4 regions of the Cupriavidus ulmosensis genome follow, and region 1 is predicted to be linked to each of the others. Evidence: predicted binding sites of a transcription regulator. Region 1 holds the regulator's gene; each other region holds the start of a gene.
What was found. Region 1 encodes sigma-54, which starts transcription at its own class of promoters, with help from an activator protein. Its sites were predicted from a motif close to TGGCANGNAANCTGCTTT; they were not measured.
Positions count from the first base shown of each region.

Region 2: the regulator sigma-54 is predicted to act here: its motif matches at 5,013-5,030, upstream of ACWTPI_RS28185 (amidohydrolase/deacetylase family metallohydrolase).
Region 3: the regulator sigma-54 is predicted to act here: its motif matches at 4,749-4,766, upstream of nifE (nitrogenase iron-molybdenum cofactor biosynthesis protein NifE).
Region 4: the regulator sigma-54 is predicted to act here: its motif matches at 5,503-5,520, upstream of ACWTPI_RS00420 (transglutaminase family protein).

Region 1 covers NZ_CDRMWP010000001.1:494,025-501,698, forward strand. Annotated here, with positions in the region: gene hpf (ribosome hibernation-promoting factor, HPF/YfiA family) at 262-612, opposite strand; gene ACWTPI_RS02250 (RNA polymerase factor sigma-54) at 662-2,137, opposite strand; gene lptB (LPS export ABC transporter ATP-binding protein) at 2,271-3,059, opposite strand; gene lptA (lipopolysaccharide transport periplasmic protein LptA) at 3,094-3,738, opposite strand; gene lptC (LPS export ABC transporter periplasmic protein LptC) at 3,831-4,463, opposite strand; gene ACWTPI_RS02270 (KpsF/GutQ family sugar-phosphate isomerase) at 4,479-5,462, opposite strand; gene ACWTPI_RS02275 (cation:proton antiporter domain-containing protein) at 5,616-7,595, shown strand; gene ACWTPI_RS02280 (ribbon-helix-helix domain-containing protein) at 7,639-7,674, opposite strand, start outside.
Region 2 covers NZ_CDRMWP010000002.1:1,901,247-1,908,920, forward strand. Annotated here, with positions in the region: gene ACWTPI_RS28170 ((2Fe-2S)-binding protein) at 1-480, opposite strand, end outside; gene ACWTPI_RS28175 (FAD binding domain-containing protein) at 477-1,310, opposite strand; gene ACWTPI_RS28180 (xanthine dehydrogenase family protein molybdopterin-binding subunit) at 1,307-3,697, opposite strand; gene ACWTPI_RS28185 (amidohydrolase/deacetylase family metallohydrolase) at 3,717-4,979, opposite strand; gene ACWTPI_RS28190 (MarR family winged helix-turn-helix transcriptional regulator) at 5,339-5,866, shown strand; gene ACWTPI_RS28195 (flavin reductase) at 5,901-6,443, opposite strand; gene ACWTPI_RS28200 (LLM class flavin-dependent oxidoreductase) at 6,542-7,674, opposite strand, start outside.
Region 3 covers NZ_CDRMWP010000001.1:925,112-932,785, forward strand. Annotated here, with positions in the region: gene nifD (nitrogenase molybdenum-iron protein alpha chain) at 1-1,279, shown strand, start outside; gene nifK (nitrogenase molybdenum-iron protein subunit beta) at 1,348-2,907, shown strand; gene ACWTPI_RS04255 (hypothetical protein) at 2,923-3,243, shown strand; gene ACWTPI_RS04260 (hypothetical protein) at 3,278-3,757, shown strand; gene ACWTPI_RS04265 (hypothetical protein) at 3,767-4,618, shown strand; gene nifE (nitrogenase iron-molybdenum cofactor biosynthesis protein NifE) at 4,798-6,285, shown strand; gene nifN (nitrogenase iron-molybdenum cofactor biosynthesis protein NifN) at 6,315-7,674, shown strand, end outside.
Region 4 covers NZ_CDRMWP010000001.1:97,127-104,800, reverse strand. Annotated here, with positions in the region: gene ACWTPI_RS00425 (circularly permuted type 2 ATP-grasp protein) at 1-1,880, opposite strand, end outside; gene ACWTPI_RS00420 (transglutaminase family protein) at 1,907-5,488, opposite strand; gene ACWTPI_RS00415 (tetratricopeptide repeat protein) at 5,647-6,378, opposite strand; gene ACWTPI_RS00410 (IclR family transcriptional regulator) at 6,586-7,395, opposite strand; gene ACWTPI_RS00405 (ABC transporter substrate-binding protein) at 7,574-7,674, shown strand, end outside.

The DNA.
Region 1 (7,674 bases):
CCCCGCCTTGTGCATCGCAATAGCCCGTGCGCGGAAGCGGTGCCGCGCGCATGCCCGGAATCGCTGAACCACCGTTCATGTATTGCGCAGCATACACCGGCGGCGGGGCGTTGCGGAATCCCCTTGTGGCATTGCGCAACGGCCGCCGGCGCGAGGGTGGACACGAAAGCGGACGGCGCAAAAAAGCCGCGCAACGGGCGCGGCTTGTTCTGGTTCAAGGGACTGACACCGGCGGCCCCCTTGGCGGGCCGCCAGGCACGGTCATTGCTGCATCTGCGATGCGGCCATCTGGTACTTGACCGCGTCGCGGTCGTGGCTCTGCACGCGATCCTTGTGGCGAATCACCTGCCGGTCGAGCTTGTCGACCAGTGCGTCGATGGCGGCATACAGGTCTTCGTGATGCGCCTCGACAAAGATGTCCTTGCCCTTGAGATGTAGATTGATTTCCGCATACTGCCGCCGGTCCTTTTCTTTTGTATTGTCGACAGAGAGCAGCACGCTTACGCCAATGACTTGATCGAAATGCCTGACGATACGCTCCAGTTTCGTTTCCACGTACTCACGCAGCGGGGGCGTGATGTCCAAGTGGTGTCCACTGATCTTGAAGTTCATAGCGTTTCTCCTTCTGAAAGAGCCACACCAGGCAGGCGGTGCGGCTCGGCTACAAAGTCTTGCGGAGATTGACGGCAGGGATTTTCAGCGCTTCACGGTATTTGGCCACGGTTCGCCGGGCCACCACGAAGCCTTGCTCGCCGAGCAGTTCGGCGATCCTGCTGTCCGACAGGGGGTTCCTGGGGTCTTCGGCTCCTATGAGTTGCTTGATCAACGCCCTGATTGCCGTTGATGAGGCCGCGCCGCCGGTTTCCGTGGATACGTGACTGCCGAAGAAGTACTTCAGCTCGAAAGTCCCCATCGGCGTTGCCATGTATTTATTGGTTGTCACCCGAGAGATGGTGGACTCGTGTAAACCCAGTGTATCGGCAATCTCCCGCAAAACCAAGGGGCGCATCGCAATTTCCCCGTGGGTGAAGAAGTTCTTTTGACGTTCGACAATCGCTTGTGCGACGCGCAATATGGTGTCGAAGCGCTGCTGGATATTCTTGATGAGCCAGCGCGCTTCCTGCAGCTTCTGCTGCAGCCCGGCCGCGCCGGAGTCGCCTTTTGCGCCGCGCAGGATCTGCGCGTACATGTCGTTGATGCGTAGCCGCGGCATCACATCCGGGTTGAGCTGCGCGATCCAGCCGCCGCTCATTTTCCGCACGAACACGTCGGGCACGACGAAGTCGGCCTCGGGGCGGCTGTAGGCATGGCCGGGGTAGGGCGCGAGCGAGCGGATCAGCTCGTGCGCGGCCTTGAGGTCGGCCTCGTCGACCTGCAGCGCCTTCTTCAGGCGCGTGTAGTCGCGCACCGCGAGCAGTTCGAGATGGCTGGTGACGATGGTCAGGGCCAGCTCGCGCTGCGGATGCTTGAGCCGGCGCAGCTGCAGCGCCAGGCATTCGGCGGCGTTGCGCGCGCCCACGCCGGCGGGGTCGAAGCTCTGCAGCAGCGTGAGGATGGCGTGCACCTCGTCGAGCTCGAATTCGAGCTCCTCGGGCAGTTCCGTGCAGATTTCCTCGAGCGAGGCGCTCAGGTAGCCGTCGTCGTCGAGCGACTCGATCAGGAAGATGGCCAGGCCCTTGTCGCGCATGGAGATCTTCAGCGGGGCGAGCTGCTCCATCAGGTGCTCGCGCAGCGTGGGCTCCGCGTCGCGCAACTGCATCGGGGTCTTTTCGTCCTCGTCGCCTTGCGGGCGGCGGGCGAAGTCGTCCAGGCTCCAGTCGTTGCCGTAGTCCTCGCCGCTGTCGCTGTAGCTGTCCTCGCTGTCGGCGGCGCCGTCGGCGCGGTTCTCGCTGGTGCCCTGGCCGTCGGCGGGGGCCGGCGCGGGCGCGCTCTGCAGGTTGACCGAGCCGTCGGCGGCCACGCGCAGCGGGCTTTCGATCCAGTCGTTCTCGCGTTCGAGCAGCGGATTCTCGGTCAGGGCCTGTTCCACTTCCTGCTGCAGTTCGAGCGTGGACAGTTGCAGCAGGCGGATCGACTGCTGGAGTTGCGGCGTGAGCGCGAGATGTTGCGAGAGGCGGAGCTGTAGCGACGGTTTCATGCGAGCTATTTTATGCCCAACTTCCGTACTGGTGGAACGGAAATTGCTATCGCTGGCGTCGCCGTGATCGTTTGCGGGGCGAAAGGCGGCATGAACGCCGCCTCGCGGGTGTCCCCGCGTGCCCCTCCCGCGGCTACATGCGGAAGTTCTCGCCCAGGTAGACCTTGCGCACCGACTCATTGGCGATGATGTCTTCCGGCTGTCCGGACGCCAGCACCGTGCCTTCGCTGATGATGTAGGCGTGGTCGCAGATGCCCAGGGTCTCGCGCACGTTGTGGTCGGTGATCAGCACGCCGATGTTGCGCGCCTTGAGGAAGCTGACGATGCGCTGGATCTCGCCCACCGCGATCGGGTCCACGCCGGCGAACGGCTCGTCGAGCAGGATGAAGCGCGGCGCGGAGGCCAGCGCGCGCGCGATTTCCACGCGGCGGCGCTCGCCGCCCGACAGCGACAGCGCCGGGTTGTCGCGCAGGTGGGCGATCTGCAGGTCGTCGAGCAGGGTGTCCAGGCGCCGCTCGATCTCGGCCTTGGCCAGCGGCTTGCCGTCGTGGACCTGCAATTCCAGCACGGCGCGGATGTTCTCCTGCACGTTGAGCTTGCGGAACACCGACGCTTCCTGCGGCAGGTAGGACAGGCCCATGCGGGCGCGCTCGTGGATGGCCAGGCCGCTGATGTGCTTGTCGTCGAGCACGATGTCGCCCTCGTCCAGCGCCACCAGCCCGACGATCATGTAGAACGAGGTGGTCTTGCCCGCGCCGTTGGGGCCGAGCAGGCCCACCACCTCGCCGCTCTTCACGTCGAGCGACACGTCCTTGACCACCGTGCGCGAGCCGTAGCGCTTCTTCAGGTGGCGCACGACGAGCGTGCTGCTTTCGGTCAGGACGTTGGTCGCGGACGACGGTTCGGTCAAGGTAGCGGTCATGAAGGCGTGAATCCGTGGGTCGGCTGCGGCGGGGTCAGGGGGCGGCGGGGGCCGGCGCGGGCTTGAGCGGCAGCGCGCTGGCGGCGGCGCCGCTGGCGGGCTGCTCCTGGCGCGGCGACAGCACCGCGCGCACGCGCCCTGACGGGCTGCCCGCGGTGGCGTTGTCGGTGCCGCCGGTGGCCGTGTAGAACTCGTTGCGGCTGTCGTAGGTGATCACCGCGCCGCGGATCTCGTCGATCAGCTTGGCGCCGGCCAGGCGCGCCATGCGGGCGTGGCCGATCAGCTTGGACAGGTCCTGCTTGCCGTCGGACTCGATGCGGTCGCCCCAGCCGTCGATGTATTCATCGACGTTGTCGCGCTTCTGGCGGATGTAGGCCTGCTTGCCGCCCTTGGAGGTGGCCACCGCGTACTGGTAGCCCTCGGGGTCGGTGCGCACTTCCGCCGCGTCCGACTTCAGCACCATCGTGCCCTTGGTCAGCACCACGTTGCCGGTCAGTACGTACACCTGCTTGACGTCGTCGTAGCTGGCGTTGTCGGCCTCCAGCACTAGCGGCTTGTCGCGGTCGGCCTTCTCGGCGCGGGCCGGCGCGACCAGCGCCAGGCCGAGGAGGGCCGCGGCCGTCATCAGGGCAGCCGTGCCGCGGCGGCGACAGGACGATGTCGTCAGGAATGGATTCATATTGGCGTGGTGGCGGTTGGCGCGGACGGCTGTGGCCCGCGGGCGGCTTCGTTTCTCTGGCGGTTTCCGGGTGGGGCCACGTCAGGCCCTGCTCACGGCCTGGCCGCGGGGCTGGCCGGCGGCGGGACCGTGATGATGGTGCCGTGTACGTTACCCAGCAATTGTACTTCGCGGGTGACGTTGTTGAAGACGAGCCCGTTGGCGGTCATCACGGAAGGCCCGCGCGTGAGCTTGACGGCCTTGTCGGTCTTGACGATGTCGTCGTTGACCAGCACCTGGAAATACTCGGAGGCGGCCGTCATGGGTGGGTCCTTGGACGGGTCGGGCCCCTGCGCGCGCACGATCAGGGCGTTGCCGAACAGGTCCACCACCGAGCCCTCGGCGTTCATGGTGCCGCGGTCGGCATGGCCCGTGACCGGCGGGCGGCCGATCTCGTAGGCGCGCATGGCCGGCCTGGTCACTTCGTAGGTCTGGTCGTCGGCGAAGTGGATCATCTTGTCGCCGGTGAAGCGCATCTTGGTGTTGCCGTCCTCGGCCAGCTCGGTGGCCGAGAAGCGGACCATGTAGTAGTCCGGCTCGTGTTTGGCGCCGACCGGCCCGGCGGGCGCCTCGCGCGGCGAATTGACCTGCACCAGCCAGAACGTGCTGCCGGCCACCAGCGCCATCAGCAGCAGGGGCAGCAGCCGCATGCCGAGCCGGCCGAGGGAGGACAGGAATTCCCGCATGTGTCGTGGCCGGCCTCAGATGACCTTGGCGCGGGTCAGGTCGTGGATGTGCAGCGCGCCCACCAGGCGGCCGTCGGCGTCGACCACCAGCATCTGGTTGATGCGGTTGGCCTCCATCACCTGCACCGCTTCCACGGCGAGCTGGTCCGGGCCCACGGCGTGGGGCGAGCGGTGCATGACCTCGCTGATCGGCATGGTCTTCCAGTCGCGCGGCGTCTCCAGCAGGCGGCGCAGGTCGCCGTCGGTGAACACGCCGATCAGGCGCTCGTCCGGGTCCACCACGGCGGTCATGGCCATGCCCTTGCGGGTGATTTCCATCAGCGCCTGGGCCAGCGGCGTGTTTTCGCGTACCTTGGGCACGGCGTTGCCGCTGCGCATGACGTCGCGCACGTGCGTGAGCAGCTTGCGCCCGAGCGCGCCGCCCGGGTGCGAGCGGGCGAAGTCTTCCTCGCCGAAGCCGCGCGCGTCCAGCACCGCCACCGCCAGCGCGTCGCCCATCGCCAGCGCGGCGGTGGTGCTCGCGGTCGGCGCCAGGTTGAGCGGGCAGGCTTCCTTCTCGACGCCGGCATTGAGGTGGGCGTCGGCCAGCTTGGCCAGCGCCGATTCCGGATTGCCCGTCACCGAGATCAGCTTGGCGCCGATGCGCTTGACGATCGGGACGATCGACAGCAGCTCGGCGGTCTCGCCGGAATTGGAGAAGGCGATCAGCACGTCGTCGCGCGTGACCATGCCGAGGTCGCCGTGGCTGGCCTCGGCGGGGTGCACGAAGAACGAGGGCGTGCCGGTCGAGGCCAGCGTGGCCGCCACCTTGCGCCCGATGTGCCCGGACTTGCCCATGCCCGACACCACCACCCGGCCGGTGCACCCGAGCGTGAGCTCGACGGCGCGCGCGAACTCGCCGTCCAGGCGGCCCGCGAGGGCGGCAACGGCTTCGGCTTCGGTCTGGAGCGTGTCGCGGGCGAGCCGAAGTGCTCGATCCGCATTGAAATTAGCTATCATGGCGACGAAGTATACCAACGAATGCGATGGCGCTTTGGCTGTTCCGGGGATCGGGGCGGCCGTTGCGGCTGCCGCGCCTGCCGCAACCCGCCGGCAGGGCCGCCCGCGCCGGGCCTGGCCCTGGCGCGGGACGGCGCACCCAGACCCCTTTCGATGCATTCTCCGCTGGACCTGACTCTCGTGCTGCTGGCCGCCGCCGTGTTTGGCGTGGTCGCTTTCCGCATGCTGCAATTGCCGCCGATGCTGGGCTACCTGGCGGTCGGCATCCTGATCGGGCCGCACGCGCTCGGGCTGGCCAGCGATACCGCGCAGACCAAATACCTGGCCGAATTCGGCGTGGTCTTCCTGATGTTCTCGATCGGGCTGGAGTTCAGCCTGGGCAAGCTCAAGGCCATGAAGCGCCAGGTGTTCGGCCTGGGCGGCTCGCAGGTGGTGCTGTCGATGCTGGCGGTGGTGCCGGCGAGCTGGCTGTTCAACTGGGCCTTCCCGCTGTCCTGGCAGGCCTCGGTGGCGCTCGGCGGGGCGCTGGCGATGTCGTCCACGGCCATCGTCTCCAAGATGCTGTCCGAGCGCCTCGAGCTGGAAAGCGAGCACGGGCGCAACATCATCAGCATCCTGCTGTTCCAGGACCTGGCCGTGGTGCCGCTGCTGATCGTGATTCCGGCGCTGTCGCGCGACCCCGGCGATCTGGTCATGGCGCTGGTGCTGGCCACGGTGAAGATCGCGGTGGCGCTGAGCGTGATCTTCTTCCTCGGCCAGAAAGTGATGAGCCGGTGGTTCCACGTGGTGGCCGCGCGCCGCTCGCAGGAACTGTTCATGCTCAACCTGCTGCTGGTCACGCTGGGCATGGCGGCGCTGACCGAGCGGCTCGGGCTGTCGATGGCGCTGGGCGCCTTCATGGCCGGCATGCTGATCTCCGAGACGCCCTACCGCCACCAGGTGGAGGAAGACATCAAGCCGTTCCGCGACGTGCTGCTGGGGCTGTTCTTCGTCACCATCGGCATGCTGCTCAACATCCACGTGGTGCTGGACCACCTGTGGCTGGTGCTGGCGCTGCTGGTGGTGCCGATCCTGTTCAAGCTGCTGCTGATCGCCGGGCTGGCGCGCCTGTTCGGCTCGCGCCAGGGCGTGGCGATCCGCACCGGGCTGGGGCTGGCGCAGGCCGGCGAGTTCGGCTTCGTGCTGCTCAACCAGATCGACGGCCTCAACCTGGTGGACCCGGTGCTGACCCAGGTCATCCTGGCCTCGATGCTGCTCTCCATGCTGGCCGCGCCGTTCCTGATCCAGTACAGCGACGCCATCGTGCTGCGCTTCGCCGCCAACGAATGGCTGATGCAGTCGCTGAACATGACGCGCATCGCCGTGCAGAGCCTGCAGACCGAGAAGCACGCCATCATCTGCGGCTTCGGCCGCAGCGGGCAGAACCTCGCGCGCATGCTGGAGCGCGAGGGCATCACCTACGTGGCGCTCGACCTCGACCCCGACCGCGTGCGCGAGGCCGCCGGCGCCGGCGACACCGTGGTGTACGGCGACGCGGGCCGGCGCGAGGCGCTGATCGCCGCCGGCCTGCACCGCGCCGCGGCGGTCATCATCACCTACGCCAACACGCCGTCGGCGCTCAAGGTGCTGCACCACGTGCAGGAGCTCGCGCCGGCGCTGCCGGTGATCGTGCGCACGGTGGACGACTCGGAACTCGGCGTGCTGCAGAAGGCCGGCGCCACCGAGGTGGTGCCGGAGATCATCGAAGGCAGCCTGATGCTGGCCTCGCACGCGCTGGTGCTGCTGGGCGTGCCGATGCGGCGCGTGGTGCGCGGCGTGCAGCAGGCGCGCGACGCGCGCTACAGCCTGCTGCGCGGCTACTTCCACGGCCGCGACGACGACGAGGACATGGTGGAGCGCGAGTCGGTGCGGCTGTGCTCGGTCTCGCTCGGGCCGGACGCCACCGCGCTCGGGCGCAGCCTCGGCACGCTCGGGCTGGAGCGCATCGGCGTGGAGGTGACGGCGGTGCGCCGGCGCGGCATCCGCGCGTTCGACCCGCAGCCCGAGACCGTGCTGGAGCCGGGCGACATCGTGGTCCTGCGCGGCCAGCCCGAGGCGCTGGAAGCGGCGGAAAAACGCATGCTGACGGGCTGATGCCCGCCGTCAGGCAAATGCGCGGATCGCGGTCAGGCTACCGTCAGGCCGCCGCGCGCGGCGCGGCCGTGGCGCTCGC
Region 2 (7,674 bases), on a different contig from region 1:
CAGGTTGCCGGACAGCTCCAGCCGCACGCGCGCGTCGTCGGCATCGGGCAGCCGGGTCACGATGTCGCGCGCGGTCATCAGCATGCCGGGCGTGCAGTAGCCGCATTGCAGCGCGTGCTCGGCGCGGAAGGCCTCGCGCAGCTCGCGCATGGCGGGGTCGTCGTCGAAGCCTTCGATGCTCTGCACGCTCGCGCCGGCGCAGGCCACCGCCGGCGTGATGCAGGAGCGCGCGGGCGCGCCGTCGACCAGCAGCGTGCAGGCGCCGCACACACCCTGCTCGCAGCCGATGTTGGTGCCGCACAGCATCTGCTGCTCGCGCAGGAAATCGGCCAGACTGGTGCGCGGCTCCACCGTGGCCCGCACGCGGGCGCGGTTGACGGTCAGCTCGATGGCGTGCTCGATCACGGGCACGGTCACGGCGTCGTGGCCGCCAGAGGCAGCGGGGTCGGTGAGGTCGGAAAGATCGGTGAGGTCGTTCATAGCGGGTTCCTGCCGTGGCGCTGCACGATGGCGATGGCGCGCTCGAGCGCCACGCGGTGCACCTGGAATTCATAGCTGTCCGCGTCCAGCCCGGCGGCCTCGACGTGGCGCCCGGGCAAGCCGGCATCGGCGCCCGGCGCGAGCAGCGCGCGCGCGTCGTCGATCCGGTGCGGCGCGCCGTCGATGGCGCCGATCACCGCGCGGCACGTGCCGGCGGCCGGATCGTCGATCACGATGGCGATCGCCTCGGCGAATTCGCCGGGCTTGCGGTTGAATTTGTAGTAGGCCCAGCGCGCCGCCGGCGACAGCCGCCGGTAGCGCACGCCGGTCAGGATCTCGTCGCCCTCCAGCGCGGTGGTGAAGGCGCCCAGCATCCAGTCGGCGCTGGCCACCGTGCGCGCGCCGCGCGGGCCGCTGACCAGGAACTCGGCGTCGAGCGCGCACATGGTGTTGATCCAGTCGGCGGCGGGGTCGGCATGGGCCAGGCTGCCGCCCAGCGTGCCGCGGTTGCGCACCGCGCGGTAGGCGATGCCGCGCGCCACGTGGGGCATCAGCCCCTGCGTGCCGTCGTCGACCTTGCCGTCCTCGATCTCGGCATGGGTGATGCACGCGCCGAGCACGGCCGCGTCGCCCTGCGCGCCGCATTCGCGCAGCGCGGCAATCGCGCGCAGGTCCACCAGCATGCCGGGCTGGGCCAGGCGCAGGTTCATCATCGGCCCGAGCGACTGGCAGCCGGCCGCGAACTTGGCCATGCCGTCGGCCAGGTCGGGATGGGCGAACGCGTCCGCGCAGGTCAGCGGGCGGGCGTAGTCGAATGCCGGCGGCTTCATGCTGCGACTCCCGCCGCGGCGCGGGCACGGCTGAGCGCCTCGACCACCACGCGCGGCGATACCGGCAGCTCCAGCACCTCGGCGCCAAGCGCGCGCAGCGCATCGTTGACGGCGTTGGCGATGGCCGCCGGCGAGCCGATGGCGCCGCTCTCGCCGATGCCCTTCTGGCCGAATTCGGTGTAAGGCGCGGGTGTTTCCATGTGTTCGATCCGGATGGCCGGCACCTCGGTGGCGCCCGGCAGCATGTAGTCGGCCAGCGTCGAAGCGAGCGGCTGGCCGTCCGCGCTGTACGGCATGGCTTCGTACAGCGCCGTGCCGATGCCCTGCGCGGCGCCGCCGAACACCTGTCCGTCGACCACCATCGGGTTGATCAGCACGCCGCCGTCCTCGACGATCGCGTAGTCGAGGATCTCGGTGTGGCCCAGTTCGGTATCCACCGCCACCACCACCGCGTGGCAGGCGTAGCTGAAGGTGCCGGTGTCGCGCCGCGCCTGGTAGGAGGTGGACACTTCCAGGCCGCGCGGGTCCACGTCCGGCGGCAGCAACTGCGGCGCCAGATACCAGGTGCGCGCGATTTCCGCCAGCGTGCGCCGCCCGCCGGCGCCCACCACCGCGCCGTCCTCCCAGCGCACGTCCTGCGGCGCCGCGCCGAGCAGCCATGCGCCGATCTTGAGCAGGCGCTGCCTGAGTTCCTTGGCCGCCTGGCCCACCGCGCCGCCCGCCATGACGATCGAGCGCGAGCCCCAGGTGCCGGTGGAATACGGCGTGACGCCGGTGTCGCCCAGCACGATGCGCACGCGCCCGGTGTCGATGCCGAGCACCTCGTGGGCGATCTGCGCCAGCGTGGTCTCCATGCTCTGCCCGTGCGAGTGCACGCCGGCGCGCACTTCGAGCACGCCGTCCGGCGTCAGCCGGATCACGGCCGGCTCGTAGCCGGGCACCATCGGGATGCCCCAGCCGTGGTAGACCGAGGTGCCGTGCGCGCCCTGCTCGCAGAACACCGCCATGCCGAAGCCGATGCGCCTGCCGTCGGCCTCGCCGCGCTGCTGGCGCGCGCGCACCGCGGGCAGGTCGATGGCGCGCATGGCGCGCCGCACCGCCTCGGGATAGTCGCCGCTGTCGAAATGCTTGTTGGTGATGTTGTCGTAGGGCATCTCGTGCGGCTGCACCAGATTGCGCAGCCGCACTTCGTAAGGCTCGATGCCGGCCTGCACGGCGATCGCGTCCATCATGGTCTCGATGGCGTAGCAGACCCCGGTGCGCGCCACCCCGCGGTACGGCAGGATGGGCGGCTTGTTGGTGGCCACCGACCACGTGCGGCAGCGGTAGCGCTCCATCTTGTACGGCCCCGGCAGGATGCTGCCGACCTGCGCGGCCTCCAGGCAGGCCGAGAACGGGTAGGACGAATAGGCGCCCGAGTCCACGTGCGCCTCGCACTCCACCGCCAGCAGGCGGCCGTCGCGGTCGGCGTAGGCGGCGATGTCGTAGGCGTGCTCGCGGCAATTGGCGTTGGCCGTCAGTTGCTCGCGGCGGTCCTCGATCCAGCGCACCGGCTTTTCCAGCCGCATGGCCAGCCAGCCGCAGCAGACTTCCTCCGGCAGCAGGATGCCCTTGTAGCCGAAGCCGCCGCCGACGTCCGGCGCGATCACGCGCACCTGCCCCTCGTCCAGGCCCAGGCAGTGGGCCAGGCCCGTGCGCGTGATGTGCGGCATCTGCGCCGAGGTGTGCACGATCAGTTGCGACAGGCGCTTGTCCCAGTGCGCCACCACGCCGCGCCCTTCCATCGGCGCCATGCTCTGGCGCGCGGTGCGCAGCCGGCGGCGCACGCGGATCGGCGCGTCGCGGCGGATGGCCTCGAGATCCACCTCGGGATGCGCGTCGACGAATGCCTCGAGGAACACGTTGTCGCCCCAGTGCTCGTGCACCAGCGCCGGCGGCGCGCTGCGCGCGGCCAGCATGTCGACCACCGCGGGCAGTTCCTCGAAATCCACGAAGACCTGCGCGGCGATGTCCTCGGCCGCCGCGCGCGTGGCCGCCACGCACATGGCGATGGTCTCGCCGACCTGGCGCACCTTGCCCTGCGCCAGCACCGGCTGCTCCGAGGGCTTGAAGCCGGGCAGCCCCGAATTGGCGACGATGGGCGCCACGCCGTCGAGATCCGCGATGGTGTACACCGCGTGCTCGAAGCCGGCCGGCTTCTCGATGCCGACGATGTGGCCGTGCGCGACCGGGCTGCGCACGAAGGCCACGTCGAGCATGCCCACCATGCGGATGTTGCCCACGTACTCGCCGCGCCCGCGCATGAAGCGCTCGTCTTCCTTGCGCGGCAGCGACGCGCCGATGCCCTGCGGCCCGTCGTGGGCCTTCGCCTTGCCTTGCCGGTTCATCGGCTCTCTCCTTGCTCGGTCAGGCCGCGCGTGCTAGCGGCAGCGTCGGCGAAGTGGCGTCGTGGCGGATGCCGTCGCGCAGGCAGAACAGCGGCGACAGCATGCGGTCCGTCACCAGTTGCGTGCCTTCGTTGTCTTCCAGCACCCAGCGGCCGCGGCGGTCGTCGAGCACGCTGATGTCGGCGGCGCCGCCCACCTTGAGCGTGCCGATCTCGCCTTCCATGCCGGCCATGCGCGCCGCGTTGGCGGTCGCCATCGCCACCACGTGGTTCAGCGGCAGGCCGAGCGCGAGCATGCTGCTCATCGCGCTGACCAGGCTGAACTGGGTGCGGCCGAGGAAGGAATGCTCCTCGTCCGGGTGGCTGTCCGGCGTGCCGGCGGGAGCGGGAACGTGCGTGTTGTAGCCGTGCATGTCGGCGCCAAGCGTATCGGGAATGACACCGGCATCAAGCACGATGCGTGCCGTCTTGAAGCTGAAATGCGAGCCGTGGCCCACGTCGATCTTGAGCCCGCGCGCCACCGCCTCGTGCACCAGCGGGTGCAGGCGGCCGTTTTCCTCGACGAAGCCGCCCGGGTGGCGGCTGAACGGGTGCGCCAGGATGTCGCCCGGCTTGAGCATGTCCACCACCTGGTTGAAGATCGAGTCCGGGTTCACCTCGCGCCCGCCCTGCTCGGGCTTGGGCCACAGCTGGCCGAAGTGGATGTAGACCGGCAGCGCGGCGTCGCGCCCGATGCGCGAGGCGATGCGCATGACGTCCAGGCCCCAACGCGCGAAACCGCCGATCTCGGCATGCGCCTTGACGCCCTTGACCAGGTCCGGGTTGGCCAGCGCGCTCTTGACGGTGGCCGCCGCGTCGAGGCAGGCGGGGTTGTAGAGGTCGGGATAGTAGTGTCCCTCCAGCCCGCCCACCAGGTAGGCGGAGATGTACGACAGCACGCGCGTGGCGGCCGGCTCGGCGACGAAGCGCCGGAAGCCCGGCAGCGTGATGCAGCTCGCGCCGCCCTGGTCGATGATAGTGGTCACGCCCGACTGCACGCCGCAATGGTCGGCGTTCAGGCCGAAGCGCCCGGTCACGTACTGGTACACGTGGCCGTGGGTGTCGATGAGCCCGGGCAGCACCAGTTGGCCAGCGCAGTCGATGACGTCGGCGAACGGCGCCTGCGCGGCGAGGTCCGGCCCGATGGCGGCGATGGTGTTGCCGTCGACGAGGATGTCGAGCGTGGCGTCGAGCGCCGCGGCCGGATCGATGACGCGGCCACCCTTGAGCAGAATTTGAGGCATGAGATGCGGTTCCGGTGACAAGATGTGTGGTGTACCGCAAATACCGTGCCGATAAACGCAGGGCCGGCATCCGCGGAGATTCTCGGGAAAAACGGTTTGATGCGGGTTATACCCCGCATCTCTGGCGTGCGCGCTGCACCAAGTTGTGGGGCGCGCCGGCGCGGGCGCACCTTTTTGATGCCCGCGGCGGGGTTGCTGGCGAGCGCATGCAGTACCATGTACGGCACCAAGCGGCCCGGATTTTGCTTTTCGGCAGTGGCACGGCGCACCGGCGCGGACAGCGCGGCCTGCGCCATCCGATCCGACGAATCACGTCCCGGACAAGAACCCGGGCTCCCAATTTCGGCTTACAGCATTCCATGTCAACCACGACTATCGAGACATTCATCACCGATCCGGTCCGGGCCGAGCTCGACGTCCTGCAGGCGAGCACGCCCCTGTTCAAGCGCCCCGGCTTCCTGATCCGGCGCATGCACCAGATCCACGGCTTCCTGTTCGCCGAGGAGGCGGGGGAATTCAACATCACGCCGGTCCAGTACAGCCTGCTGAGCACGCTGGACGCGCTCGGCGAGATCGACCAGAACACGCTCGCGATCGAGATCGGGCTGGAACGCTCCAGCGTGGCCGAGGTCATCCCGCGCCTGCACGCGCGCGGCCTGGTCGACCGCGCGCAGGCCATCCACGACCGGCGCCAGCGGCTCGTCAAGCTGACCACGCAGGGCAAGCGCCTGCTGCGGAAGATGGCGCCCGCGGTGCAGCGCGCGCATGACCGCACCATCGACCACCTGTCGCCGGCCGAGCGCGACATCTTCATGCTGCTGATGATCCGCCTGGTCAAGGCCAACAACGCCGACAACGTGGTGCCGCTGCGCCTGCCGCAGGACTGAGGCCCCTGCCCCGCCGCGGCCCCGCGCGCGGCGCTCACTCGCGCGCGATGTCGTGGTAGCGGCGGTTGTAGTAGATCAGGATGCCGGCGTGCGCGTTGCTCTCGATGCGGTCGACCTCGCACAGCAGGATGTCGTGCGTGCCGACCTGCACCGCGCTGTCGATGCGGCAATGGATCGACATGATGGCGCCGCGCAGCGCCGGGGCGCTGCCGGGCGCGCCGGACCACTCGCCGCTGGCGAAGCGCTCGTCCATCGACGCCTTGGCCGAGAACGCCGCCGACAGCGGCTTCTGGTCCGCGCTCAGCGTGTTGATGCACACGGCGCCGTTGGCGATGGTCGCGGCGTAGGCCGAGGACGTGCGGTTGATGCAGACCAGCACGCTCGGCGGCGAGTCGGTGACGCTGCAGACCGCCGAGGCGGTGAAGCCCGCGCGCCCGGCGCGGCCATCCGTGGTGACGATGTGCACGGCCGCCCCGAGGTCGGCCATCGCGTCGCGGAACGCCGCGACGGTGACGGCCCTGGCGGCGGCCTGTGTCCCCGCCTGCGCGGCCGGGGTGAGTACGGTATCGGTGGACATGACATTTTCCCTTCGATCGAATCTGACTGCGGACATCATGGCGGGCGCCGGCACGCGCCGGCGCCCCGCGCGGGGACGGCCGCGCGCGCAGCGCATGCCTAGCGCGCGTAGCGGTTCGCGGGCCGCTCCAGGCCGAGGTGCTCGCGCAGCGTGGTGCCCGTGTACTGCTTGCGGAAGCGCCCGCGCCGCTGCAGCTCGGGCACGACCTTGCGCACGAAGTCGGTGGTGTCGTTCGGGATCACGTGGAAGGCCAGCATGAAACCGTCGGCCGCGCCGCCGTCCACCCATTCCTCCATGTGGTCGACGATCTGCTCCGGCGTGCCGCACAGCGTCACCTTGCCGCGGTCGTAGCTGGAGTAGATCTGGCGCAGCGTGAGCTTCTGCTCGCGGATCATGGCGGTGATCTGGCGGAAATAGGCCTGGTGCAGGTTGGCCTTCTGCGGGATCACGTGCTCGGGGATCGGCTCGTCCACCGGCAGGCCGGTCAGGTCCGCCTCCAGGTCCATGCCCAGCCGCATGCGGCCCACGTCCGGATGGATCAGGCTCTGCAGCTCGCGGTACTTGTCCTCGGCCTCGGCCTTGCTGCTGCCGACCATCACCGACAGCCCCGGCAGTACCTTGAGCTGGCTGGTGTCGCGGTTGAAGCGCGCCATGCGGCCCTTGACGTCGGCGTAGAACTGCCTGGCCTCCTCGAAGGTCGGGTCCGACGAGAACACCACCTCGGCGGCTTCCGCGGCGAAGGACTTGCCTTCCTCGGACGAGCCCGCCTGGATGATGACCGGGCGGCCCTGCGGCGTGCGCCGGATGTTGAGGCCGCCGTACAGCTTGAAGTGCTCGCCGTGGTAGTCGGTGATGTGGAACTTCGCCGGGTCGAACATGCGGCAGTTGGCCTTGTCGGCGAGGAAGGCGTCGTCCTCCCAGGTATCCCACAGGCGCATCACCACGTCGAAGAACTCGCGCGCGCGGGCATAGCGCTGGCCGTGCGGCGGCAGCTTGTCGAGGCCGAAGTTGCGCGCGGCGTAGTCGCTCGCGGTCGTCACCACGTTCCAGCCGGCGCGGCCGTGCGAGAGGTGGTCGAGCGAGGCGAACAGGCGCGCCAGGTTGTACGGCTCGTAGAAGCTGGTCGAGCCGGTGGCGCCGAGGCCGATGTGCTTGGTCGTGCCGGCCAGCGCCGACAGCAGCGAGATCGGCTCGAACATGTTCATCATGTACGGGAAGCGCGAGAAGTCGT
Region 3 (7,674 bases), 430 kb from region 1:
CTGCGCCTATGCGGGCTCCAAGGGCGTGGTGTGGGGCCCGATCAAGGACATGATCCACATCAGCCACGGCCCGGTGGGCTGCGGCCAGTATTCGTGGGCCGCGCGCCGCAACTACTACATCGGCACCACCGGCATCGACACCTTCGTGACGATGCAGTTCACCTCGGACTTCCAGGAAAAGGACATCGTCTTCGGCGGCGACAAGAAGCTCGACAAGATCATCGACGAGATCCAGGAACTGTTCCCGCTGAACAAGGGCATCTCGATCCAGAGCGAATGCCCGATCGGCCTGATCGGCGACGACATCGAGGCGGTCTCCAAGCGCAAGAGCAAGCAGTACGAAGGCCACACCATCGTGCCGGTGCGCTGCGAGGGCTTCCGCGGCGTGAGCCAGTCGCTGGGCCACCACCTGGCCAACGACGCCATCCGCGACTGGGTGTTCGACAAGGCCGACCCCGACAAGCGCCCGGACTTCGTCTCCACGCCCTACGACGTGGCCATCATCGGCGACTACAACATCGGCGGCGACGCCTGGTCCAGCCGCATCCTGCTCGAGGAGATCGGCCTGCGCGTGATCGCGCAGTGGTCGGGCGACGGCTCGATCGCCGAGCTGGAGAACACGCCGCGGGCCAAGCTCAACGTGCTGCACTGCTACCGCTCGATGAACTACATCAGCCGGCACATGGAGGAGAAGTACGGCATTCCCTGGGTGGAATACAACTTCTTCGGCCCGACCATGATCGAGAAGAGCCTGCGCGAGATCGCCAGCCACTTCGACGACACCATCAAGGCCAACGCCGAGAAGGTGATCGCCAAGTACCGGCCGCTGATGGACGCGGTGCTCGCCAAGTTCAAGCCGCGCCTGCAGGGCAAGAAGGTGATGCTGTTCGTCGGCGGGCTGCGCCCGCGCCACGTGATCGGGGCCTACGAGGACCTCGGCATGGAGGTGGTCGGCACCGGCTACGAGTTCGGCCACAACGACGACTACCAGCGCACCACGCACTACGTGAAGGACGGCACGCTGATCTACGACGACGTGACCGGCTACGAGTTCGAGAAGTTCGTCGAGCAGGTCCAGCCCGACCTGGTCGGCTCGGGCATCAAGGAAAAGTACGTGTTCCAGAAGATGGGCGTGCCGTTCCGCCAGATGCACAGCTGGGACTACTCGGGCCCGTACCACGGCTACGACGGCTTCGCCATCTTCGCGCGCGACATGGACATGGCGATCTCCAGCCCGGTGTGGGGCCTGGCCAAGGCGCCCTGGAAAAAAGCCGCCTGAGCCTGCGCGGCCGGCGCCTGCCGGCCGCGCGCGCCGCATCCACAGCAACCGCATATCAGGAGTACCCCATGCCGCAATCCGCAGACAAGATCCTCGACCACGAACTGCTGTTCCGCGAGCCGGAATACCAGGAGATCTTCCGCACCAAGAAGGAAAACTTCGAGTTCAACCACGCCGACGAGACCGTCAAGCAGATCGTCGAGTGGACCAAGACCGAGGACTACAAGCAGAAGAATTTCGCGCGCGACTCGCTCACCGTCAATCCCGCCAAGGCCTGCCAGCCGCTCGGCGCGGTCTACGTGGCCAACGGCTTTCACAAGACGCTGAGCTTCGTGCACGGCTCGCAGGGCTGCGTGGCCTACTACCGCTCGCATTTCTCGCGCCATTTCAAGGAGCCCACCTCGTGCGTGAGCTCCTCGATGACCGAGGACGCCGCCGTGTTCGGCGGCATGAACAACATGATCGACGGCCTGGCCAACGCCTACAGTCTGTACAAGCCCGAGATGATCGCGGTTTCCACCACCTGCATGGCCGAGGTGATCGGCGACGACCTCGACGCCTTCATCAAGAACAGCAAGCAGAAGGGCAGCGTGCCGGAGGACTACGACGTGCCGTTCGCGCATACGCCGGCCTTCGTCGGCAGCCACGTCACCGGCTACGACAACGCGCTGCTCGGCATCCTCAAGCATTTCTGGGACGGCAAGGCGGGCACCACCGCGCCGCTCGCGCGCGTGCCCGACGAGAGCGTCAACTTCATCGGCGGCTTCGACGGCTACGTGGTCGGCAACATGAAGGAGATCCGCCGCATCTTCGAACTGTTCGGCGTGCAGGTCAACGTGATCTGCGACCCGTCGGAGACCTGGAACACCCCGACCGACGGCGAGTTCCGCATGTACGAGGGCGGCACCACCAAGGTAGAGGTCGAGCGCGCGCTGCACGCCAGGGCCACCTTCGTGTTCCAGGAATACTGCTGCGAGAAGACCAGCAAGTTCATCGCCGAGCACGGCCAGGAAGTGGTGGTGCTGAACGCGCCGGTCGGCGTGGCCGGCACCGACCATTTCCTGATGGAGATCGCGCGCGTGACCGGCAAGCCGATCCCGGCGCAGCTGGAAAAGGAGCGCGGCCAGCTGGTCGACGCGATGGCCGACAGCCAGGCCCACCTGCACGGCAAGCGCTTCGCGCTGTACGGCGACCCCGACCAGATGCTGGGCTACACGCAGTTCCTGCTGGAGCTCGGCGCCGAGCCGGCCCACGTGCTGGCGACCAACGGCAACGAGGCCTGGGCCGCCAAGGTGCAGGCGCTGTTCGACGCCTCGCCCTATGGCGCCGGCTGCAAGGCCTACCCCAAGCGCGACCTGTGGCACCTGCGCTCGCTGCTGTTTACCGAGCCGGTGGATTTCCTGATCGGCAACACCTACGGCAAGTACCTCGAGCGCGACACCAAGACGCCGCTGGTGCGCATGGTGTTCCCGATCTTCGACCGCCACCACTACCACCGCTACCCCACCTGGGGCTACGACGGCGCGCTGCGGATCCTGGTCACGCTGCTCGACGAGTTCTTCGAGACGCTCGATGCCAACACCATCGTCGCCGCGCAGACCGACTACAGCTACGACATCATCCGCTGAGGCAGGGAGGCCGTCATGGCAGACACGGTGCTGGTCAAGCTCACGCAGGACGGCCGCAAGGTCGAGGTGATCGACGGCTGGGTCTGCCTGGCCGGCGCGCGCGAGGCCGACCGCCTGGTGCCGGTGCTCGAGCACCCGAACCGGCAGGGCATCGCCCGCGCGGTGCCGGGCGCCACGCACATGGCCGGCCGCGTGCCGCTGACGCACGCGGAAGCCGCCATCGCGCAGGGCGCGCTGGCGGCCGCGCAGCGCGCGTTCGACGCCAGCCCGTCCGGCATCGCGCAGCGCATCCGCCGCGCGATCTGGGCCAAGACCGCGGCCGAAGGGGTGGAGTAGGGCGGGGCAGGGTAAACAGCATTGGGAGCGTGCCGTGATCTATGTGGTCGAACTGCCGGCCGGCGGCGTGCCGCGGGCCTGGTTTGCCTACGACGACGAGGACTTCGCCCGCAAGGTGGCGGCGTCCGACCCGTTGTCGCGCCGGGAAATCCATGACCAGACCACGGCGCGCGCGCTGCTCGCGCTGCTGGGCCACCAGCCCGGCGAGCCGGCGCGCGCGCAATACCCGGCGATCAGCGCGCTCGGCGCCGAGCATGGCTGGGACACGCCGCTCTATCGCGCCGACCACCTGCTCGGGCGCGGCGTGTTCCGGCGCGAGCCGGTGAGCGAGCGCGCGGCGCTGGCGGCGGCGCTGGACGCGCGCGGCGGCGCCTGCATCTACTGGAACGAGCGCGACGCGGTCGGCGCCTTCGAGGGCGCCGACCCGCGCCTGGCCGGCGCGCCGAACTGGCGCGCGCGGCGCGCGCTGCACGCGCAACTGGTGGCGCTCGACGTGCTGGCCGACGACAACTGAGCGCGCGCCGTGGCCACCATCACCGCGCAGGACCTGATCCGGCTGGCGCTGCTGGCGGCGCAGAGCGAGGCCGCCACGCTCGGCGTGGCGGAGCAGGCGCTGATGGTGAGCGCGGTGCAGATGGACGCCATCGAGCGGCTCACGCCCGCGCAGCGCGGTCAGGTGCTCGCGCGCGCGCTGATGGCGCCGTATCCGCTGGGCTTCTTCGCGGCCATGCGCGGCTGCGCCGGGCTCAAGCGCCTGCTGCCCGAGCTCGACGCGCTGTTCGGCGTGCCGCACGGCGCCGACGGGCCGGAGCCGCTCGACGTCGGCGAGCACCAGTTGCGCGCGCTGGCCCAGGCCGCGCGCCGCAACGCGCCGCTGGCGGTGCGCCTGGCGGCGCTGCTGCACAAGATCGGCATGGGCCGCACGCCGCCGGCGGTGTGGCCGAGCCATCCCGGGCACGGCGCGCGCGGCATGATCCTGCTGGCCGCGCTGGCGCGGCGCATCGCGCTGCCCGCCGACGCGCTCGACCTGACGCTGCTGGCGGTGGCCGAGTGCGACCGCGTGCATCGCGCGTGCGACCTGCGCGCCGGCGCCATCGCCGCGCTGCTCGAGCGCGTGGAGGCCGAGGCGCGGCCCGAGCGCTTCGAGCAGCTGCTGGCCGTGTGCTGCTGCGACTACGCCGCCTACCCGGGCCACGCCGAAGCCGTCTACCAGCGCGCGCCGAGCCTGCGCCGCGCGCTGGCCGCCTATCTCGCCGTGCGCGAGCCCGCACAGCCGGACGCGCTGCTGGAAGCGCGCGCGCGGGCCATCGCGCAGGCGGGGATCGGTGCCGGGGTCGGCACGGGCACTGGCGCCGAAAACGCGGACCGGCGCTGAGCGCGCGCCGCCGGCGCTGTGTCGCGAATGCTTTGTCGCAATCCATTCAAACGCGCCAAGACACCGGTGCCGGCGCGTGTCTCCCTGACTGTCATGTGGCCGCCGCGTCGGTTTTGTGGCGCTTTGCGCGTGGTACGGAAATTGCCAGTGCAAGGGTACGTACCGGCAAGGAGCCCGTCATGTCAGTTTCGCTGAAAGCCAAGATCGCCGAAGTGTTCGACGAGCCCGGTTGCGACAAGAACCAGGGCAAGAGCGAGAAGGAGCGCAAGAAGGGCTGCACCAAGCAGCTCTCGCCCGGCGCGGCCGCGGGCGGCTGCGCGTTCGACGGCGCCAAGATCGCGCTGCAGCCGGTGGTGGACGTGGCCCACCTCGTGCACGGGCCGATCGCCTGCGAGGGCAACGCCTGGGACAACCGCCACGCGGCGTCGTCCGGCTCGCAGCTCTACCGCACCGGCTTCACCACCGACATCAACGAGCTCGACGTGATCTACGGCGGCGAGAAGCGCCTGTTCCGCAGCGTGCGCGAGATCATCGAGAAATACGACCCGCCGGCGGTGTTCGTCTACCAGACCTGCGTCACCGCGCTGATCGGCGACGACATCGAGGCGGTGTGCAAGCGCGCCAGCGAGAAGTTCGGCAAGCCGGTGATCCCGGTCAACGCGCCGGGCTTCGCCGGGCCCAAGAACCTCGGCAACAAGCTTGGCGGCGAGGCCATCCTGGACTACGTGATCGGCACGCGCGAGCCCGACTACACCACGCCCTACGACATCAACATCATCGGCGAGTACAACCTGTCCGGCGAGCTGTGGCAGACCAAGCCGCTGCTCGACGCGCTGGGCATCCGCATCCTGTCGTGCATCTCGGGCGACGGCCGCTACAACGAGATCGCCGGCGCGCACCGCGCCAGGGTCAACATGATGGTGTGCTCGAAGTCGATGATCAACATCGCCACCAAGATGCAGCAGCGCTACGGCATCCCTTACTTCGAGGGCTCGTTCTACGGCATCGGCGACATGAGCGACACGCTGCGGCAGATCGCCGCGCTGCTGGTGCGCCAGGGCGCGCCCGACGACCTGCTGGCGCGCGCCGAGCGGCTGATCGCGTCGGAGGAAGCGCGCGCCTGGCAGCGCATCGCGCGGTACCGGGAGCGCCTGGCCGGCAAGCGCGTGCTGCTCATCACCGGCGGCGTGAAGTCGTGGTCGGTGGTGGCGGCGCTGCAGGAGGCGGGGCTGGAGATCGTCGGCACCAGCATCAAGAAGAGCACCGCCGAGGACAAGCAGAAGATCAAGGAGATCATGGGCGACGACGCGCACATGATCGACGACATGACGCCGCGCGAGATGTACAACATGCTCCGCGAGGCGCGCGCCGACATCATGCTCTCGGGCGGGCGCTCGCAGTTCGTCGCGCTCAAGGCGCGCATGCCGTGGCTGGACATCAACCAGGAGCGCCACCATCCCTACGCCGGCTACGAGGGCATCGTCGAGCTGGTGCACGAGATCGACCGCGCGATCCACAACCCGGTGTGGCAGCAGGTGCGCATCCCGGCGCCGTGGGGCGACGACGGCGAGACCCTGGGCGCGCTGCCCGGCGCTCAACCGGTCCCGCAACCTGTCCCGCAACCTGCCCCGCAATTTGCCCCGCAACCCGCCGCCGTGCCGGCCTGAAGGCCGCGCCGCCATCGCCAGGAGCCAGCATGGCCCAAGTCGTCGAATCCCGCAAAGCCTGCGCGGTCAATCCGCTCAAGATGAGCCAGCCGCTCGGGGCGAGCTTCGCCTTCCTCGGGCTCGATGCCTGCATGCCGGTGATGCACGGCTCGCAGGGCTGCACCTCGTTCGGGCTGGTGCTGCTGGTGCGCCATTTCAAGGAGGCGATCCCGCTGCAGACCACGGCGATGAACGAAGTCACCACCATCCTGGGCGGCTACGAGAACATCGAGGCGGCGCTGCTCAACATCCGCAAGCGCGCCGCGCCGCGCATCATCGCCATCTGCTCCACGGGCCTGACCGAGACCAAGGGCGACGACGTGGAGGGCTACCTGGTCACGGCGCGCCAGCGCAAGCCGGAGCTGGCCGACACCGAGATCGTCTACGTCTCCACGCCCGACTACGTGGGCGCGTTCGAGGACGGCTACAAGCACGCCGTCACCGCGGTGGTGCGCGCGCTGGTCAGGCCGCTGCCGGTCGCGGCCGGGCAGGTCACGCTGCTGCCGGGCAGCCATTTGTCGCCGGGCGACATCGACGAGCTGCGCGAGATCGTCGAGGCATTCGGCCTGGAGGCCATCGTGCTGCCCGACATCTCCGGCTCGCTGGACGGGCACATCGCGCCCGACTGGCGCGGCACCACGCTGGGCGGCACCACGCTCGCGCAGATCCGCGCGGCTGGCGCCTCGGCCTTCACCATCGGCGTGGGCGAGCAGACCCGCGAGGCGGCCGAGGCGCTGCAATCGATCGCGGGCACCGGGTTCGAGATCTTCCCGCGGCTGACCGGGCTGGAGGCCAACGACCGCCTGCTGGAGCGGCTCGCGCAACTTTCCGGGCGGCCGGTGCCGGCCAGGTACCGGCGCCAGCGCAGCCAGTTGCTCGACGCCATGCTCGACGGCCATTTCTACACCGGCGGCATCAAGGTCGCCATCGGCGCCGAGCCCGACCTGCTGCTGGCGCTCGGCGGCCTGCTGCACGAGATGGGCGCCGAGCTGTGCTGCTGCGTCAGCACCACGCAGTCGGCCGCGCACGCGCTGCTGCCGGCGCAGCAGGTGGTGCTCGGCGACCTGGAGGACATGGAGCGCGCCGCCGCCGGCTGCGACCTGCTCATCACGCATTCGCACGGCCGGCAGATGGCCGCGCGCCTGGGCAAGCCGCTGCTGCGCGCGGGCTTTCCGCTGTTCGACCGCGTCGGCAACGCGCATCGCCGCCAGGTCGGCTACCGCGGCACCATGAACCTGATCTTCGAGGTCGCCAACCTGATGATCGAGCAGATCGCGCACCATCACCCGGGCGACTGGCCGCTGCCGCAGGCGGCGCTCGACCTCGCCGCGCGCGACCCGGCGCGCGCGG
Region 4 (7,674 bases), 400 kb from region 1:
GCCACCAGGCTGCGCTCGAACACGCGCAGCGAGGCGCGCGGCTGCGGCGCGCCGGGCGGCAGCAGGCCGCAGGCCTGCGTCAGCTCGCCGATCACGTCGAGCACGCTGTCGTCGCGCTCGTCGCTGCTTTCGATCGAGCCCAGCACCAGCCGGCACAGGCGCACGTTGTTCTCGGCGCGCTCGGCGTAGCGTCCGGCCCAGAACAGGTTCTCGGCGGCGCGGCTCGACACCGCCAGCGGCTTGGCGACCGGCCCCGGCCCGGCCCCGCCCAGCGTGGTCGCGGCCGCCAGCGCCGGCCCGTGCGGCGGCTGGCTCGACAGCACCCAGGTATCGACGCTGGAGCCGCCCAGTTGCATCGACACCGCCGGCTGGCCCTCGCCGGCCAGCCGCGTGAAGCCGCCCGGCATGACCTGCCAGCCGCCGCGCCCGTCGGCGATCGCGTAGACGCGCAGCATGGCCGCGCGCGAGCCGATCTGCGGACCCTCCCAGCGCGGCGCGTGCGACAGCGGCAGGTCGGCCTGGATGGTGAACAGGTCGGGCACCTGCCCGATGCGCTCGCGCCAGTCGGCCAGCCGCTGCAGGCCGCGCTCCATGCCCAGGCGCGGCCCTTCCCACGGCTGCGCCATGCCGCGCGGGTAGGTCGGCATCAGGAAGGCCTCGCCGAGCTGGTCGAGCGCCTGCGCGCGCGCCGAGTCCTCGCCGCACCACCAGCTCGGCACGCCGGGCAGCAGCAGCGGCTCGCCCAGCAGCTCGCGCGCGATGGCCGGCAGGAAGCCGTGGATGGCGGGCGTCTCCAGGAAACCCGAGCCGGGCACGTTGGAGACCAGCACGTTGCCCGCGCGCATCGCCTGCAGCAGCCCGGGCACGCCCAGCGTGGAGTCCTGGCGCAGCTCGACCGGGTCGCAGTAGGCGTCGTCGAGCCGGCGCAGGATCACGTCCACGCGCTCCAGCCCGGCCAGCGTCTTGAGGTAGACCACGTCGTTGCGCACCGTCAGGTCCTTGCCCTCGACCAGCGTGATGCCGAGGTAGCGCGCCAGGAAGGTGTGCTCGAAATAGGTCTCGTTGTAGGGGCCGGGGGTCAGCAGCACGATGTGCTTGCCGGCGGCCGCCGCGGCGGCGCTGGCGTCGGCCGCGCGCGGCGGCGGCGCACCGGGCACGCCGGCCGGGCCGGACAGGCGGCCCGCGGGCAGTTGCGCCAGCGTGGCCACCAGTTGCGCGAAGGCGGCCGGCAGGCGCCGCACGCGCAGCTCGCGGAAGGCGTCGGCGAACAGGCTGGAGATGATGAGCCGGTTCTCCAGCGCATAGCCCATGCCGGAAGGCGTCTCGGTGCGGTGCGCCATCACGGTCCAGCCGCCCTCGGCGGTGTGCGCGAGGTCGACCGCGACGATGTGCAGGAAATTGCCGTCCGGCGGCTGGTAGCCCTTGAGCGGGCGCAGGTAGCCGGGATGGCCGAAGACCAGCCCGGCCGGCAGCAGGCCCTTGGCCAGCAGCGTCTGCGGGCCGTAGATGTCGGCCACCACGGCGTTGGCCAGGGTGGCGCGCTGGATCACGCCGCGCTCGATCTGCAGCCAGTCCTCCTCGGCCACCATGAACGGCAGCAGGTCCAGCGCCCAGGCGCGCGCGCCGCCGTTGTCGGCGTAGACGTTGTAGGTCACGCCGTTGTCGCGGATCTGGCGCGCCATCGCGGCGGCCTGCTGGCCGAGCGCGCCGATGCCGTCCTCGCCCAGCACCTGGAAGAAGCCCGCCCACGGCTCGCGCAGCCCGCCCGCGCCCGCGCCGAGCTCGTCCAGGTGCCCGGGCGGCACCGCGCGCGCGCGGCGCATGGCCGCCTCGGCGGCGGGCGCGGATTCGTCGAAGGGCAGTGAGGGCTGCAAAGGCACGGGGCGAAGCTCGGCGGCAAGGCGGATCAGCGTTGCCGCAGGTCCAGCGTGAACGGAAACTCGAGGCTGCGCGCCGGCGTCTCGACGCGCATCGCGCCCGGCGTGTGGCCGAGCGTGAAGAAGCGCGCCAGCCGCCGGCTCTCGGCCTCGTAGGCATTGACCGGGAAGGTTTCGTAGTTGCGCCCGCCCGGATGCGAGACATGATACCGGCATCCGCCGATGCTGCGCCCCATCCAGCTGTCCACTACGTCGAATGTCAACGGTGCGTGCACGCCGATGGTGGGGTGGAGCGCAGACGGCGGCGCCCAGGCGCGGTAGCGCACCCCGGCCACGTACTCGCCGGCCCGCCCGGTGGGCTGCAGCGGCACCGCGCGGCCGTTGACCGTGACCACGTGGCGGCTCTCGTTCATGCCCAGCACGCGCACCTCGAGGCGCTCGAGCGACGAGTCCACGTAGCGCACCGTGCCGCCGGCGCTGCCTTCCTCGCCCATCACGTGCCAGGGCTCGAGCGCGCTGCGCAGCGTCAGGTGCAGCCCGCCGGCGGACAGCTCGCCCACGCGCGGGAAGCGGAACTCGAAGTGCGGGGCGAACCAGGCGTTGTCGAAGGCGAAGCCGGCCTCGCGCATCTCGCTGAGCACGTCGTCGAAATCCATCTGCACGAAGGTGCCGAGCAGGAAGCGGTCGTGCAGCTCGGTGCCCCAGCGCGTCAGGCGCGTGCGGTACGGCTGGCGCCAGAAGCGCGCCACCAGCGCGCGCAGCAGCAGTTGCTGCACCAGGCTCATGCGCGCGTGCGGCGGCATCTCGAACGCGCGCAGCTCCAGCAGGCCCAGGCGCCCGGTGGGGCCGTCGGGCGAGTAGAGCTTGTCGATGCAGAACTCGCTGCGGTGCGTGTTGCCGGTGACGTCGATCAGGATGTTGCGCAGCGTGCGGTCCACCAGCCACGGCGGCATGTAGGCGCCGCCGCCGATGCCGCCCTGCGTGCTGCCCAGGCGGTCGAGCTGGTGCTGCAGCTCGGCGAAGGCGATCTCCAGCTCGTAGAGCTGGTCGTTGCGCGCCTCGTCCACGCGCGGCGCCTGGCTGGTCGGGCCGATGAACAGGCCCGAGAACAGGTAGGACAGCGAGGGATGGTTGTGCCAGTACGCGATCAGGCTGGCCAGCACGTCCGGGCGGCGCAGGAACGGGCTGTCGGCCGGCGTGGCGCCGCCCAGCACGAAGTGGTTGCCGCCGCCGGTGCCGGTGTGGCGGCCGTCGACCATGAACTTCTCGCTGCTCAGGTAGGTCTCGTGCGCGGCCTGGTAGAGGTATTCGGTATGGTCGACCAGCTCGTCCCAGTTGGCGGCGGGATGGATGTTGACCTCGATCACGCCGGGGTCGGGCGTGACCTGCAGCAGCTTCAGGCGCGCGTCGCGCGGCGGCGGATAGCCTTCGAGCACGATCTTCACGCCCAGCGCGGCGGCGGTGGACTCGACCGCGGCCAGCAGTTCCAGGTAATCCTCCAGCACCGTCAGCGGCGGCATGAAGACGTAGAGCATGCCGCGCTTGTCGCCGGCGGCCGCCAGCTCGGCCTTGGGGCCGGCCGCGCGGCTGGGATGGCGCACCTCCACGCACAGCGCGGTGCGCGTGATCCAGCCCGCGGACTCGCCGCGCGCGGGCACGCGCGCCAGGTCCGCCGCGCCGTGGGCGAAGGCGCCCGTGCCGGCCGGCGCGGCGCCGCCGCGCGCGCTGAAGGCGGCGGTGCCGGCGCGGATCGCGGCGGCGTGCCGGCCGGGCGTGCCGTCGGCGGCGGCTCCGCCAGTTGTCCCGCCAGTTGTCCCGCCAACTGCGCCGCCAACCGCGCCGCCCGCCCCTTCCGCGCCCGTCGACCCCGGCCCGGGCCACTGCGCGCGCAACTGCGCGCCGGTGGGCAGCGGCGCGCGCTGCGCGAACGGGTCCTGGTCGAACTGCCACGGGTAGTCGGCTTCGCTGACCCAGGGCAGCGCGTCGAGCGGCAGGCGGTAGCCCATCGGCGAATCGCCGGGCAGCAGGTACATGCGGTCGTCGCGGAAGAACCACGGGCCGCTGATCCAGCGCTGGCCGTGCAGGGCCGGCGCATCCTCCTCGCCGGCGCGGCGCAGCGGCAGCACGTAGCCCGTCACCTGCGCCAGCCCCGCGCCGAACACGCGGCGCAGGCGCATGCGCTCCATCTCGTCGTCCAGGCGCGACTCCAGCGGATCGACGTTGACCGGCAGGCGCCGCTCGCGCCACAGGTAGTACCAGGCATCTTCATAACCCGGCTGCACGAAGGCGGAGTCAAGGCCGAGCGTGCCGGCGAGGCGGTCGAGGAAGCGGCGCGCGTCGGCGTCGCTGTAGTTGCCCGGCTCGCGCTCGTCGGCGAACAGCGACGGGTCCTGCCAGCACGGCTGGCCGTCGGCGCGCCAGCAGATCGACAGCGCCCAGCGCGGCAGCTGCTCGCCCGGATACCACTTGCCCTGGCCGAAGTGCAGGAAGCCGCCCTTGCCGTAGCGGTCGCGCAGCTTGTGCACCAGTTCGGTGGCATAACCGCGCTTGGTCGGCCCGAGCGCGTCGGTGTTCCATTCGGCGCCGTCGCGGTCCCTGACCGCCACGAAGGTGGGCTCGCCGCCCATCGTCAGGCGCACGTCCTGCGCCTCGAGCCGGCGGTCGACCTCGGCGCCCACGCCGGCCACCGCCTGCCACTGTGCCTCGGTATAGGGCTTGGTCACGCGCGGCGACTCGTAGACGCGCGTGATCGACATCTCGTGGTGGAACTCCACCTCGCTCTCGTCCACCGCGCCGCTGACCGGCGCGGCGCTGCCGGGCTCGGGCGTGCACGCCACCGGGATGTGGCCCTCGCCGGCCAGCAGGCCGGAGGTGGGATCGAGCCCGATCCAGCCCGCGCCGGGCAGGTAGACCTCGCACCAGGCGTGCAGGTCGGTGAAGTCGGCCTCGGCGCCGCTGGGGCCGTCGAGCGCCTTCACGTCGGGCGTGAGCTGCAGCAGGTAGCCGGACACGAAGCGCGCCGCCAGCCCGAGGTGGCGCAGCGTCTGCACCAGCAGCCAGCCCGAGTCGCGGCAGGAACCGGCGCCCGACGCCAGCGTCTGCTCCGGCGTCTGCACGCCCGGCTCCATGCGGATCAGGTAGCGGATGTCGTGCTGCAGGCGCTGGTTCAGGCCCACCAGGAAATCGATGGTGCGCTGGGGCGTGCGCGGGATGCTGTCGACGAAGGCGGCGAAGCGCGGCGTCGCCTCGCCCTTGACCAGGTAGGGCGCCAGCTCGTGCGCCAGGCCCGCGTCGTAGCTGAACGGGAAGGCCTCGGCGTAGGGCTCGAGGAAGAAGTCGAACGGGTTGTAGACCGCCATCTCGACCACCAGGTCGACGGTGATCTTGAACTCGCGCGTCGGCTCGGGGATGACCAGCCGGGCCAGGTAGTTGGAGAACGGGTCCTGCTGCCAGTTGATGAAATGCTGCTCGGGCTCGATGCGCAGTGAATAGGAAAGGATCGGGGTGCGGCAGTGCGGTGCGGGCCGGAGCCTGACCACCTGCGGCGAGAGCTTCACCGGCCGGTCATACCGGTAGTGGGTGACGTGATTCAGTGCGACGTGCGTTGCCACAAAGGCCTCCCATTGGCGCAGTATTTGTGCCGTTTCTCGTAAGCAAGAGTTGTACCGCCCCGCCGCCCGGGAACCGGGCGCGGCGGCCGGAATACGCCACCGCCGGCCGCCGCCGGCGTGGCATGCCGCCATGCGAGCATAGCCAGACTACGCCGTCATTACATGCCGCCGGCCTGCTGCCTGGCCTTGAGCCCCTCCTCGAGCAGCGAGCGCAGCTTGGCCAGCGCGCCGGGATCGCCGTGCGAGGCCGAGCGCGCGTACCAGATCTTGGCCTGCTCGATGTCCTTCTCCACCACGCCGGGCTCGCCGCGCTCGTAGTAGCTGGCGACGATGTACTGCGCGTCGCCGTCGCCGGCGGCTGCCGCGCGGCTGTACCACGCGAAGGCCTGACCGTAGTCGCGCGCCACGCCGCGCCCGGTGAAATAGTTGGTGGCCAGCGCCACCTGGGCCTGCACGTGGCCGCCCTCGGCGGCGCGGCGGTACCACGTGTTGGCCGCTTCGAGCGAGCGCGGCACCAGGTCGCCGTGCTCGTACAGCTCGCCGAAGGTGAACTGGGCGTGGGTCATGTCGTTGTCGGCCGCGCGGCGCAGCCACGTCAGCGCCTCCTGCTGGCGCACCGGCGTGCCCTCGCCGCGCAGCAGCATCATGGCGTAGTTGAACTGCGCCAGCCGGTTGCCCTGCTGGGCCGCCCTGGCGAAGTCGCGCAGCGCGGCGTCGAAGGCGCCGGCGTCGTAGGCGGCCACCGCCTGCTGCGTGAGCGCCTGCGCCGGGGCCGGCGGCCGCGGCGCGGCCCGGGCCGCCGGGGCGGCGCAGACGCTGAGCGAGAAAGCCAGAACGGCACCCGCCGCGGCGGATGCCAGCAAGGGGGAAAGACGGCGAAAAAGCGGCATGGCAGGCTCCCGGCAAGACACACGCTGACTCCACGTCTCGAGTGTAAGCCTTGCGCGGCGCCCGGGCGCGGCCGCCATCCCGCCAGGAGCCCCCGCGCCGCCGCCATGCCGGCGGCGGGCGCAGGCATGGGTACGCCGGCCCGGCATCGCGCATGGCCGGCGCAGGGCGGCGGCCGGGACCGGCGGCCAGCCCCGCGCCGCAGCGCGCTAGCCCAGCGCGCGCACCGAACTGCTCACGGCGCGCGCGCATTGCAGCAGCGGCGGCGCGAGCTTGCGCTCGGCTTCCTCGCGCGTCCAGCGGCTGGTGGGCGCGACCACGTGCACCGCGCCCAGCGGACGCCCGTTGCCGCCGATCACCGGCGCGGCGATGGTCATGTCGCCCAGGAACAGCTCCTCGCAGTTGACCGCGTAGCCGCGCTGGCGCGCCTCGCGCAGCACGGCCAGGATGTCGTCCACCTGCGTGCGGGTATGGACGGTATGCGCGATCCGCTGCGCGCGCCCGATCGCGGCGAGCGCGTCGTCCTCCGGCAGCGCGCTCAGGTAGGCGCGGCCCGAGGCCGTGCAGTACATCGGGATGCGGCTGCCGATCGGCATGTGCACCGGCACGAAATGCGCGCTGACGAACCGCGCGATGTAGACCATGTCGAGCAGGTCGGGCTCGGTCAGGCACGAGGTCTCGGTCGTGACCTTGGTCAGCTCCGACAGGAAGGGGTTGGCCACCTCGATCAGCGGATTGGCCGCCAGGTAGTTGAAGCCGATTTCCATCACGCGCGGCGCGAGCTGGTAGCGCCGCGTCTGCGGATGCCGGCGCAGGTAGCCCAGCTGCTCGAGCGTGAAGACCATGCGCTGGGCCGAGCTCTTGTTGATGCCGGCGGCCTCGGCCACGTCGGCGATGGTCATGGTGCGGCGCTCGGCGCTGAACGCGCGCAGCACGGCCAGCCCTTTTTCCAGCGACTGGTTGAACAGGAGGCTGGGCGTTGCATCGGCTTCGGGGGACGGCAGGGGGGAGGCGGGCATGGCGATGACAGTGACGAATCAGGCCGAAGAATCGCATATCGATTCTTAAAGCGCAATTACTTGTTAACACCAATTAATTTTTGATCCATGAAAATTGAAAATTGGCATGTTCGTTGCATGAAGCCGTGAGCTGCCCCCGCCTGGGCACCTTTTTGTCCCATCTGCCAGGAGTGTCCGTATGTCCCGCTTTTCGATCTCGCGCCGCACTGCACTGATCCTGTGCGCCGCCGGCACCATTTTCTCCGTCCTCCCGGCCGCCCGCGCCCAGGGCACGCCGCC